Regions from separate parts of the Serratia fonticola genome, predicted to be linked through region 1. Evidence: predicted binding sites of a transcription regulator. Region 1 holds the regulator's gene; each other region holds the start of a gene.
What was found. Region 1 encodes CRP, which controls carbon source genes, mostly activating them, when cyclic AMP is high. Its sites were predicted from a motif close to ATGTGANNNNNNTCACAT; they were not measured.
Positions count from the first base shown of each region.

Region 2: a site for CRP is predicted at 2,057-2,074, ahead of WN53_RS21360 (YjcB family protein). Genes of this name have one in related genera too.
Region 3: a site for CRP is predicted at 1,660-1,677, ahead of yrbN (protein YrbN). Genes of this name have one in related genera too.

Region 1 is NZ_CP011254.1:1,354,557-1,359,016, forward strand. Features, by position in the region: gene WN53_RS06035 (MFS transporter) at 1-105, opposite strand, end outside; gene WN53_RS06040 (LysR substrate-binding domain-containing protein) at 298-1,206, shown strand; gene WN53_RS06045 (OsmC family protein) at 1,209-1,616, opposite strand; gene crp (cAMP-activated global transcriptional regulator CRP) at 1,998-2,630, shown strand; gene WN53_RS06055 (YccS/YhfK family putative transporter) at 2,687-4,460, shown strand, end outside.
Region 2 is NZ_CP011254.1:4,825,336-4,829,795, reverse strand. Features, by position in the region: gene WN53_RS21375 (DMT family transporter) at 1-115, opposite strand, end outside; gene WN53_RS21370 (helix-turn-helix domain-containing protein) at 294-1,163, shown strand; gene WN53_RS21365 (VOC family protein) at 1,182-1,625, shown strand; gene WN53_RS21360 (YjcB family protein) at 1,680-1,961, opposite strand; gene mrdA (penicillin-binding protein 2) at 2,269-4,194, shown strand; gene WN53_RS21350 (penicillin-binding transpeptidase domain-containing protein) at 4,296-4,460, shown strand, end outside.
Region 3 is NZ_CP011254.1:2,385,436-2,389,895, reverse strand. Features, by position in the region: gene WN53_RS10635 (DEAD/DEAH family ATP-dependent RNA helicase) at 1-1,583, opposite strand, end outside; gene yrbN (protein YrbN) at 1,573-1,647, opposite strand; gene nlpI (lipoprotein NlpI) at 1,771-2,655, opposite strand; gene pnp (polyribonucleotide nucleotidyltransferase) at 2,783-4,460, opposite strand, start outside.

The sequences.
Region 1 (4,460 bases):
CTCGCGTTCGATAGGTAACAGCGCAAAACCCATCACGGTTTTATCGATGTACACCACGACATAGCCCACAAACAGCAAAAAAATCATTAGCGAACGATTTTTCATCGCCGATATTCCTTTAAGTTATCACCCAGGCTGCCCACCAGCGTGGCGGGCGTAGTATAATAATGTGATCCAGGTCACTTTATAGTTTTAATAACAGTCACTTACAATAACATGCTGAAATTATCGCCTTTTGCCGGGCGGCATAAGATACAATTTTGTAAGGGGTGATGCTTTTTATTGATAGGGTGGGGAATGCGCTATTTACCGAAGTTACAGCAGTTGAAAGTCTTCCAGCAGGTGATCCGCAGTGGCAGTATTCGCGGGGCGGCGCGCGCGCTGGAGCAATCTCAACCGGCGGTGAGCCGCACCATCCGTGAACTGGAACAGATCCTGGAAACCCAGTTGATCAATCGCAGCAGTCAGGGAATGACGCTGACCGAAACCGGCCGCGCCTTCGCCCTGCGAATGCAGTTGATCCTGGAGGAATTGCAGCGCGCCGCCGACGAGATCCAGCAGTTGAATCAGCATTCACAAGGCAACGTCGCCATCGGCTGCTCTTCGCTACTCGCCCTCACGGTATTACCGGAGCTGGTCGAAGCCTTCAAACAGCCGTTTCCGCAGGCCAATCTCCTGATCCGCGAGGCGCAGCTTTCTACGCTGCTGCCAGCATTGCGCGAAGGCCGCCTGGATTTTGCCGTGGGTACCGTCAGCCCGGAACTGCCTCTGGAGGATCTGGTGCGTGAACCGCTGTTCAACGCCTCTTTTTGCATTATCGCACGCCAGGGGCACCCACTGGCGCAGGCCACCTCGCTGGACGAGCTGCGTGAGGCCAAGTGGTTATTACCGGAAACCGATATGGGGTATTACCAGCAGTTGCGCGCGGTGTTAGGCACCTTCTATCAGCAATTGAGTCGTTCGCCCATTCGCTCGGACTCGGTGACCTGTGGCTTGAATATGGTGTTGGAGGCGGATTATTTGACTATCGTGGCGCGGGCGATGAGTGCACCGTTCCATTTGCAGCATCGGCTGGTGGCATTGCCTATCGACACGCTGCCGCAGGCTCAATACTGCGTGCTGTATTCACAGAAATCGCCGCTAACCGTGACGGCACGGCGATTTCTTGATTTATTGCGTGCCCACTGCCTGCGCTACCCTTGGTAGGATCAGGCCACTTCGCGGATTTCGAAGCTGTGGGTGATGCTGGCGGCTTTACCCAACATCAAGGAGACGGAGCAGTATTTCTCGGCGGAAAGATCCACCGCGCGCTCTACAATCTTATCGGTCAGCCCTTTGCCGGTGACAATAAAATGCAGATTGATATGGGTAAACAGACGTGGCGCTTCTTCACGACGCTCGGAGGTCAGTTTTACCTCGCAGTCACGCACATCGTTACGCCCTTTTTGCAGGATCGACACCACATCGATGGCGCTACAGCCGCCGACGGACATCAACACCATTTCCATCGGGCTTGGCGCTTTATCGCCCGCGTTGCCATCCATCAAAACCTGGTGGCCGGACGCAGACTCACCCAGGAATGTCAGTCCTTCTACCCACTTAACTCTTGCCTGCATGTTACACACTCCGGTTAATTTCTTAAAAACAGGGTACGCTTTCGCATACATTCTGGCAACGTAACCTGATGCTAATCATGCTGAAGCGAGACAACACAAGACACCCGCCTCACTCTGTGCTACAAACAGAGCCGCAATAACTCTTTCCAGGTCACCGATTTCAGGGATACGTCCAAGGAAAGGCCCCTATATTGGTTTGTTAACAGAATGTAGCTTGCAGCTCTCCCTGCAAGTTAATATGCTAGAGCACAAGCGTATTTCTATAACACGCCTCAAAACCTGTTGATAGCCACAATTAAAACACCGGGCTATAAGCACGTTTTACAGGGAACTCTGACCCCTGTGATACAAGGCAGCGATAACAACAGAGGATAACAGCGAATGGTTCTCGGCAAACCGCAAACAGACCCGACTCTCGAATGGTTCCTGTCTCATTGCCATATCCACAAATATCCATCGAAGAGTACGCTGATTCACCAAGGTGAAAAGGCCGAAACGCTTTACTACATCGTCAAAGGCTCCGTTGCGGTGCTGATTAAAGATGAAGAAGGCAAAGAGATGATCCTGTCCTACCTTAACCAGGGGGATTTCATCGGCGAGCTTGGATTATTTGAAGAAGGCCAGGAGCGTAGCGCCTGGGTACGGGCCAAAACTGCCTGTGAAGTGGCTGAAATTTCCTACAAGAAATTCCGCCAACTGATCCAGGTTAACCCGGATATCCTGATGCGCCTGTCCGCACAGATGGCTAACCGCCTGCAAGTCACCTCAGAGAAAGTGGGTAACCTCGCCTTCCTTGACGTTACCGGCCGCATTGCACAGACCTTGCTGAACCTGGCAAAACAACCTGATGCCATGACTCACCCAGACGGTATGCAGATCAAAATCACCCGCCAGGAAATTGGCCAAATCGTCGGTTGCTCACGTGAAACCGTCGGTCGTATTTTGAAAATGCTCGAAGATCAAAACCTGATCTCCGCGCACGGCAAAACCATTGTCGTGTACGGTACGCGTTAATCCCCAGGGAAACGGTGCAGCAATGCGCCGTTTCTTTACCTACTGAATAGCCAACCATGTGGCGCCGCCTGATCTACCACCCGGAAGTCAACTACGCACTGCGGCAAACGCTGGTGTTGTGCCTGCCGGTGGCGTTTGGTTTGTTGATTGGCAACCTGCAACTCGGCATGCTGTTCTCGTTGGTGCCCGCCTGCTGCAACATTGCCGGGCTGGATACGCCACACAAACGCTTTTTCAAACGCCTGGTTGTAGGCGGCTCCCTGTTCGCACTCAGCAGCCTTCTGCTGCAACAAGCCCTACTGTGGGATCTACCACTACCCTTGCTGATGCTGGGAATGGCGCTGTTGCTCGGCGTCAGCGGAGAAATCAGCCCGCTGCATGCACGCCTGCTGCCAGCCGCACTGGTTGCCGCCATCTTTTCCCTCAGCATGGTAGGTACCGTGCCAATCTGGCACGCCCCTTTACTGTATATCGTCGGCACCGCCTGGTACGGGCTGTTTACCTGGGCCTGGTTCAAGCTGTGGAAAGAGCAGCCGATGCGCGAATCCCTAAGCCAGTTGTATATGCAGCTGGCCGACTATTTTGAAGCCAAATACTCATTACTGACGCAGCATACCGATCCAGAAACTGCCCTGCCGCCGCTGTTGCAACGCCAGCAGAAAGTAATGGATCTGATCAGTCTGCTATACCAACAGCTGAATTTCCTGCCCCATGCCAATAACCTGGAGCAAAAGCGCCTGCAACGTACGTTTCAGGTGGCGCTCGATTTGCAGGAGCACATCACCGTCAGCCTGCATCTGCCGGAAGAAGTGCAAAAACTGGTGGAGCAAAGCCAGGCCGAAGCGATTATCCGCCGCAACGCCCAGGTGATCGCCACGCGCCTGCGGGTGGTGGCCGACGATATTCTCTATCATCGGCACTCTGCGCGTTTCAGTATGAAGAATGAGCTGGCGGCGCTGGAAAAAGTAGCCTCACAGCACGCCGATAACCCGGTTGGCCAGTTCTGCTATTACCACTTCAGCCGCATCGCGCGCCTGCTGCGTACCCAGCACCCACTGTACCGCCGCAATCTGATGGCCAACCAGTCACGGTTGCCGTTTTGGCCTGCGGTGGTGAGCTATCTGTCGTTTAAATCCAACGCCCTGCGCAACGCCGCCAGGCTGGGGGTCATTCTTGCGGCAGGCAGCAGCCTGGGCATGCTGTTCAACCTGCCAAAACCCTATTGGATCTTGCTGACCATCATGCTGGTCAGCCAAAACGGCTATAACGCCACGCGGGTGAGGATCCAGCACCGTGCCCTCGGCACGTTGGCCGGGTTGGTAATTGCCGCCGGGCTGTTACAACTACAGATGCCGGAGAACGTGACGCTGAGCATCATGTTGGCGATCACCCTGGCGGCCTATCTGATCTTGCGGAAAAACTACGGGTTGGCGGTGATGGGCTTCACCGTGACCGCCGTCTATACTTTGCAGCTCTTGGCGCTGAACGGTACCCATTTCCTGGTTCCACGCCTGATTGATACCCTTATCGGCTGCGTACTGGTGTTTGGCGGCACGATCTGGCTATGGCCGCAGTGGCAGAGTGGCCTGCTGCGTAAAAACGCCCATCAGGCTCTGGAGCACGATCAGACAGCACTGCGCTTATTGTTGGAAGAACAGGAACCGGACCCCAGCGAACTGGCCTACACGCGTATGCAGGTCAATCAGGCGCATAATGCCCTGTTTACCTCGCTCAATCAGGCGATGCAGGAACCGGGGTTTGAATCGAATTATCTGGCAGATATGCGGCTGTGGATCACCCATAACCAGTTTATTGTTGAACACCTGAATG
Region 2 (4,460 bases), 2.5 Mb from region 1:
GCAGGAAGCGGTAACCGATCGAAACGGGGATCGCCACCGTGCCTTGTTGCAGGGTAATCGCAATCCAGGTGGTGCCCCAAATCAGCACCACGGCAAGATACAACAGCGTATTCATAAATTCTCCTGTGAATGATGACGGGAGTATTCATCTTTCAGCGCCGTAACGCTTTCAGCCTTTTGCGGCCAATTGCATATTCTTGCGCTTTTTTTGTTAAAAGCGCCCGGTGGCAACTGGTATCCCGCGCCATCACTCTTTAAACTGAGACGGCTTGGATCACAGGAATAGGGCAGCTATGGCATACCTGGCATTTGAAACACTGCACCAACATAAAGCCCGGTTGCACAACAGCGTGCAACTGGGCTCTGGCGTGCAACTGGCGGCCTGGTCCAACTGCAACGACCGTATCACCCAGGAAAGTGCCGATCACCACACCCTCAGCCTGTACGTGGCGGATGGTTATGAGTGCTATCAGAAGGTGCCCGGGGGGTGGCAGAACGGCGGCGGCCCGGATCGTTTTTGCATCATGCCGCGTCATTACGAATCCACCTGGGATGTCCGCAGCAATCTCTCCTTTGTTCATCTGTATTGTACCGACCAGCATTTGCGCCATTTGGTGGAGCAGACTTGGGATCGCAGCCCGGCGTCCATCAACGTAGAGCCGCTGTCGTTTGCGGAAGATCCGCAGATCACGTTGCTGTATCGCCAGTTTTTACTTAATCACAATTGGCAAGACACCGCCAACCAGCTGGCACTGAGCAGCGCCTCCACGCTGTTGATGTCGCATATGCTTCAGCGCTACACCCAGTTGCAATGGCGGCTGCCTAGCGTGCGTGGTGGGCTGGCACCGGCCGTGCTTAAGCGGGTACAAGAGTTTATTTATCACCATCTCGATCAACCGCTGGTGCTGGCCGATCTGGCCGCTCAGGCGGAATTGAGTGAGTTTCATTTTGCCCGCATGTTTAAACACAGCACCGGGCAGGCACCGCATCAGTATGTGATGCAGGTGCGTTTGCAACAGGCGGAGAAATTACTGCGCAACACGCTGATGCCGCTAACCCAGATTGCGCTGGATTGCGGCTTTAGCTCGGCCAGCCATTTCAGCCACCGTTTCAAGGCATTCTATGGCCATACGCCGATATGGCTGCGGCAGCAAAGCCGTTAATCCCTGAGGAGAAAGGATATGGAACAACCATTTTGTGGTGTTGAGGTACTTTTTGTCGCGGGTTTTGGCCCGATCACCCAAAACACCAGCCAAAGTGCTGCGTTTTATCAGCAAGCGCTGGGGTTGCCGCTAAAGCCAATGGAAGGGAATGAGGACTATCTGCTGACCGAGCACGATGCCTTGAACGGCGTGAAGCACTTTGCGCTGTGGCCTTTGGCGCAGGCTGCCCAATCCTGCTTTGGTCAGGATCAATGGCCACAAGATTTACCGGTGCCGCAGGCGTGGATGGAGTTTGACGTGGCAGATATGGCGAAGGCCACCCAAACGCTGCTGGATCAGGGCTATCAACTGCTGGTAGCCAACCGTCTGGAGCCGTGGGGCCAGAGCGTCACCCGTCTGCTAAGCCCGGAAGGTTTGCTGGTCGGCGTGACTTTAACGCCCTGGATGCGGGCTAACCCATAACCTACTGGCTACCTATGGCGCAGCACCATCGGCGGATGGTGCCAGGAACGGTGGTTATGGCAGGGGGAAGGCGGTCGGGTTTTGGCTCATGACATCAATGAAAACGTCCTTGAATGACGCCCAGAACTGCATAATGCCAGCCAGGTTGAAGGACATGCCCATCAGCCCCATCACAAACCAGCAGCTAGTGAACAGCCCCAGGCTGCTGAACACAAACGCCATGCCGTTACGGCTGGCCTTACGGCACACCACATTCAGTTGGCTGGCCAGAAACATCATCACTGCGCTCAGCAATTCCCAGCGCATCATAATAAAGCCAGTGGCTATGGTACTCATCGGAGGTGATCCTTTGCTACAAATGCCGCAGCCGGCTCCAGGTATCAGACCTTGGGGCAGAATGCGCATTGGATAGACGGTGGTTTAGGTTGTTAGTGTGATCTGCGTCACATTGTAGCATTGGAATAATTGGCGTCTCAATAGTCGTTATGGCCTGTCTGACAAATCACAGCAACATTCCAATATGTTGAAACATTTATGCCAAATCATTAGCAACCTTTTAATGTGGCGCCAGGGCTATTAACGCTATGCTTGCCGGCTTTTCGCACCCTTTTTAGCAATCAGTCAGGCAGGTAAGACCCCACGCATGGCCCAATTAAAAGATCCTTTCCGTGACCATCCCGCCGAAGAAACGTTGTTCATTCGCCGTGCCTGCGTGGCGATGGTGCTGGTCGTCGCCTGTTTTGGCTTGCTGGTTTTCAACCTGTATCAGTTGCAGATCAAACAGCATGCGTTTTACCAGACGCGCTCTAATCAGAACGACATCAAAATGTTGCCCATCGCCCCTCATCGTGGCCTGATCTTCGATCGCAACGGCATCCCGCTGGTGCGCAACATACAGCTGTATCAGATTGAAGTGACCCCCAGCAAGATTGCCGATATGGCAGGGCTGCTGCAAAACCTGACGCCCATTGTTGATCTGACGCCGGATGACATCGCCGCCTTTCGTGATGATATGCACCACAATAGTCGCTATAAGCCCGTTACCCTCAAGACCGGGCTTAGTGAAACCGAGGTGGCTCGTTTTGCGGTAAACCAGTATCGCTTTGACGGTGTGACCATCGATACCTACCAGCAGCGGCAATATCCTTACGGGGCACAGTTGGCGCACGTGGTGGGGTATGTCTCGCGAATTAATGATAACGACGTCAAAAAGCTGGAGCAGCAGGGCCAGGCGCAAAACTATGCGGCCGACCACAATATTGGCAAACAGGGGTTGGAAGCCTATTACGAGAAACAGCTACACGGTACCACTGGCTATCAGGAAGTGGAGGTGGATAACCACGGGCGTATCGTTCGCCTGCTGAAGGAACAACCGCCCCAGGCGGGTAAAGATATTTATCTGACGCTCGATCTGCACCTGCAACAGTACATCGAAGGCTTGCTCAAAGGGCAACGGGCGGCGGTGGTGGTTGCCGATCCGCGCGACGGAGGCATTCTGGCGATGGTCTCCAGCCCTAGCTACGATCCCAACCCGTTCGTCAGAGGTATTGGCTATCAGGCCTACAAGTCGCTGCTCAGCAACCCGGATTTACCTCTGATTAACCGCGTGACGCAGGGGTTATACCCACCGGCTTCAACGGTAAAACCTTATATGGCGGTATCGGCACTGTTCGCTGGTGTCATCACCCCAACCACCACTTTCTTTGGCGCACCCACCTGGACTTTGCCGGGAACGCAGCGCCGCTATCGCGACTGGTTGAAAACCGGGCACGGCCTGCTGAACGTCACCAAGGCGATCGAGGAGTCGGCCGATACCTTCTTCTATCAGGTTGCCTATGAGATGGGGATCGACCGGATCCATCAGTGGCTCAGCCAGTTTGGTTATGGCAAGGCGACGGGGATCGATCTGAACGAGGAATATCGCGGCGTGCTGCCGAGCCGGGAATGGAAGCAGCGAGTACATAAAAAAGGGTGGTACCAAGGTGATACCATCTCGGTGGGTATTGGCCAGGGGTATTGGGTCGCTACGCCGATCCAGATGGTGAAAGCGCTGACCACGCTGATCAACAGCGGCAGGGTGAAAACGCCGCATCTGCTGTATTCGATGAAACAGGGCCGGGAAGTCGAACGCTACCAGCCACCAGAGCAGGCCGTGCAGATTGGCGAGCCCAAATCGCCATATTGGGGGATCGTACGCAACGGTATGTATGGCATGGCGAACCTGCCTAACGGCACCGGGTATAAGCTGTTCCATACCGCGCCCTACCAGATAGCGGCCAAATCGGGGACTTCACAGGTTTTCAGCCTGAAGGAAAACCAGACTTACAATGCCAAAATGACCCCGGTACGCCTGCGTGACCACATTTTCTACACCCTGTTTGCGCCGTATAAAAACCCGCGGGTGGCGATGGCGCTAATTCTGGAAAACGGCGGTGGGGATGGCGTAGTTGCAGGGCCGACGGCCAGGGCAATCCTGGACCACATTTTCGACCCGGCCAATGTGCCAGCGCCGGGGCATAACGACGGTAGCCAGACGTTGTTTGGAGACAGTGACGATGTGCAACATTAAACGCGTTTGTTTTTACTTTCTTACAAACTGCAACCTTCTGGCAATCTGACTCAGGTTAGACTGAGCGGATAAATAATCAGTTTAAAAACGTAGGCTTAACAGTGGCTCCTCCAACCAAGAAAAACGGTAAAAACTACTCGACGGCGCGTTTTGGCTGGATTTGCGCAGGCATCTTGGTCTGCTTTTTTCTCTTGATGTTCCGGGTCGGTTATTTACAGTTGCTGGAACACCAACAGTTGGCCGACCAGGCTGACCAGCGTTCCATT
Region 3 (4,460 bases), 1.0 Mb from region 1:
ATGTTACCGATGTAACGGCTGCTGATGTCACCTTCGTTAGCGATCGCGCCAACGATATGACGAACTTCCACGCCGTCATCACGGCCAACTTCAATGCGGTACAGCTGCATTTCACCAACGTCACGACGTTCGCGACGTGGACGCTCAGCGCCGCCATCACGGCTGTCTGGACGTGCATCACGACGACGGTCGTTGCTACGCTCGCCACCGCGATCATCACGGTCGTTGAACTCACGACGTTGACGCGGTTTGAACACTGGATCTGGTGGCAGGATCAGAGGACGTTCGCCCTGCGCCATCTTCAGCAGTGCAGCGGCCAGCGTTTCCATATCCAGATCTTCACCCGGCTGCAGCTTAGCCAGCAGCGCACGGTACATATCCAGATCGCTGCTTTCCAGCTGCTGCTGAACTTTAGCGGCAAACTTGGCCAAGCGGCGCTCACCCAGCAGATCTGCGTTTGGCAGCTCAACTTCAGGGATGGTCAGCTTCATGGTGCGTTCGATGTTGCGCAGCAGGCGGCGTTCGCGGTTTTCTACGAACAGCAGCGCGCGGCCAGCACGACCAGCACGACCGGTACGGCCGATACGGTGAACGTAAGACTCTGAATCCATAGGGATGTCATAGTTTACTACCAGGCTGATACGCTCAACGTCCAGACCACGAGCGGCAACGTCGGTGGCGATCAGAATATCCAGACGGCCACTTTTCAGACGTTCCAGGGTTTGCTCACGCAGCGCCTGGTTCATATCACCGTTCAGTGCGGCGCTGTTGTAACCGCTGCGCTCCAGCGCTTCGGCCACTTCCAGGGTCGCATTTTTGGTACGTACGAAGATGATCGCCGCATCAAAATCTTCAGCTTCCAGGAAACGCACCAGCGCTTCGTTTTTACGCATGCCCTGCACGGTCCAGTAGCTCTGGCTAATGTCCGGGCGAGTGGTGATGCTGGACTGAATGCGCACTTCCTGTGGATCTTTCATGAAGCGACGGGTAATACGACGGATCGCTTCCGGCATGGTCGCAGAGAACAGCGCGGTCTGATGTTCAGCCGGGATCTCCGCCATGATGGTTTCTACGTCTTCGATAAAGCCCATGCGCAGCATTTCGTCGGCTTCGTCCAGAACCAGGCCTTTCAGGCCAGACAGGTTCAGGGTGCCACGTTTCAGGTGGTCCAGCAGACGGCCCGGGGTCCCTACTACGATTTGCGGGCCCTGACGCAGAGCGCGCAGCTGCACGTCATAACGTTGGCCACCGTACAGGGCCACCACGTTAACGCCATGCATGTGCTTGGAGAAATCGGTCATGGCTTCAGCAACCTGAACCGCCAGTTCGCGGGTTGGAGCCAGTACCAGGATTTGTGGTGCTTTCAGGGCTGCATCGAGGTTGTGCAGCAGGGGCAGCGAGAACGCCGCAGTTTTACCACTACCGGTCTGCGCCATGCCCAGCACGTCGCGACCGTTCAACAGGTGAGGAATACACTCAGCCTGGATCGGTGATGGTTTTTCGTAGCCCAGATCGGTCAGGGCAGCAATGATCGGAGCAGACAGCCCCAGGTCAGCAAAAGAGGTTTCAAGCTCAGTAGTCATGTACACGTGCCTCATTAATAATGGCAGCCAGTCTACATAACTCGTCGAGAAAATTTTCAGTCATTTTCATTGAAAAGTGTGAACCGGCTCAAATTAGATTATAAAACAGACAAAAAAGCCCTCGCCCGTTAAGGCGATTACTTTGGTCAAAAAACCAATGTAAATCAGGCTGATAAGTGTCCGTCAGCTATTGCTGGTCCGATTCCGATAGGTCGTCTTGTTCTTGGCCCAACAGCGCCAATTCCAACAATGCATAGCGGTGCTCAACAAAGTTATGAACGTTGTTAGCCACCGTCAGTTTGAACAGCGCCGAAGCGGTGTCCTTGTCCCCCAGACTTAGGTAGTGCTTACCTAAATAGAAGTCAGTTTCACTGAGATGCTCAGCGAGCGAAGTGTTATCCGTTGCATCTGCCTTGAGGCGTTCCATCAGCGTTTTTTCGCTGATTTTGCCCAGGTAGAATTCGACAATATTCCATCCCCATTGCCCTCTGTCCGATTTGTCATAACGCTGCTGGAGCGATACGGTAGCCATCTTGGGATCGATTTCTCTCTCCACCAGATAAAGCCACAGCGAACGGAAGGGATCGTTTGGGTCGTCTTGATAAAACGCCTGCAGATCATCCTGCGCCAACGGGAAGCGGCCGCCATAATACAGTGCGATGCCCCGGTTTAAACGCGCGTAATTGTAAGTTGGATCAAGCTCTAGTACAGAATCAAACGCTTCATAGGCAGCATCAAAATTGCCTGCCTGCGTTAAGTAAATGCCCAGGTAGTTGAAAACTTCTGGCATATCAGGACGTATCGCTAGCGCTTGTGAAAAGTCATTGCGCGCTAGAGCACGTAAACCCAGACTATCATACAGCACACCGCGCTCATATAAAAGCTGTGCTCGCTCATCGTCCGTTAATGCCCGGCTGGCAAGTATTTGTTCCATGCGCGCCAGGATCACTTCCTGCTGCAGCGTGGGCTGCAACGGAATAGCCAGAACTTCGTCTTTACGCCAATCATGGTTGCTGCATCCTGCCAGCAATAGTGCTGTCGCAACGTAACACCAGCGCAAGAAAGGCTTCATTTCCCACTCCCGAAGACAAACATTGGATGAACGTCCTGTCCTCCGCTTGCTAATACGCGAGTATCCTACCCACGTGATAAGAACAGCCCCTGCCCTACGGCAGGGAGCTGTAAAACTGTTGATACAGTTATTCTGCTTCTGGTGCTGGAGCCGCAGCGGATTCTGGCGCTGTAGCTTCTTTGATGCTCAGACGCACACGGCCCTGGCGATCAACTTCCAGTACCTTAACCGGTACTTCCTGACCCATCTGCAGATAGTCGGTCACTTTCTCAACGCGCTTGTCGGCGATTTGAGAGATGTGCACCAGGCCTTCTTTACCGCCGCCGATGGCCACGAAGGCACCAAAATCAACGATACGGGTCACTTTACCCTGATACACACGGCCAACTTCGATCTCAGCGGTGATCTCTTCGATGCGGCGGATAGCGAACTTCGCTTTGTCGCCGTCGGTCGCAGCAATCTTCACTGTACCGTCATCTTCAATTTCGATGGTGGTGCCAGTTTCTTCGGTCAACGCACGGATGACTGAACCACCTTTACCGATCACATCTTTGATCTTGTCTGGATTGATCTTGATGGTGTGAATACGCGGTGCGAACTCGGAGATATCGCCACGTGGCGTGCTGATAGCCTGTTCCATCACGCCCAGAATGTGCAGACGCGCACCCTTGGCCTGGTTCAGAGCCACCTGCATGATTTCGCGGGTGATACCTTCAATTTTAATGTCCATCTGCAGCGCGGTGATACCATCGCGGCTACCGGCCACTTTGAAGTCCATGTCGCCCAGGTGATCTTCGTCACCCAGAATGTCAGACAGTACGACAAAGTTTTCGTCTTCTTTCACCAGGCCCATTGCGATACCTGCAACGGCTGCCTTGATTGGCACACCCGCATCCATCAGTGCCAGAGATGCACCACAGACGGAAGCCATTGAAGAAGAACCGTTGGATTCGGTGATTTCAGACACCACACGCACGGTGTACGGGAAATCTTCTGGTTTAGGCATCATAGCTAAAACGCCACGTTTTGCCAGACGACCATGGCCGATTTCACGACGCTTCGGTGAACCAACCATGCCGGTTTCACCAACAGAGTACGGAGGGAAGTTGTAGTGGAACAGGAAGCTGTCGGTTTTCTCGCCCATCAGCTCATCAATGTTCTGTGCGTCACGCGCGGTACCCAGAGTGGCGGTAACCAGCGCCTGAGTTTCACCACGGGTGAACAGTGCGGAACCGTGGGTACGCGGCAGAACGCCAGTGCGCACGTCCAGACCACGGATCATGTCTTTCTCGCGGCCATCGATACGCGGCTCGCCACGCAGCACACGGCTACGTACGACGTTTTTCTCAACGGTGCCCAGGATGTCCTGAATTTCAGACGCGTCCAGAGTCTCGTCTTGCGCCAGCAGAGTTTCCACTACGCTGTCTTTGATCGCATCAACCTGAGCGTAACGCTCTTGTTTTTCGGTGATGTGGTAAGCATCGCCCAGACGGCTTTCGGCCAGCTCGGTTACGCGCGCATGCAGCGCTTCGTTAACCGCTGGTGCCTGCCAATCCCACTTCGGCTTGCCTGCTTCAGCAACCAGAGCGTTAATGTTTTCGATAACGATTTGCTGTTGGTCATGGCCAAACACGACTGCGCCCAGCATCTGATCTTCGCTCAGCACGTCAGCTTCGGATTCCACCATCAGTACTGCACCAGCGGTACCGGCAACCACCAGATCCAGGCTGCTTTCTTTCAGCTCGTCAGTGGTTGGGTTCAGTACGTACTGATTGTTGATGTAACCCACGCGAGCAGAACCGATT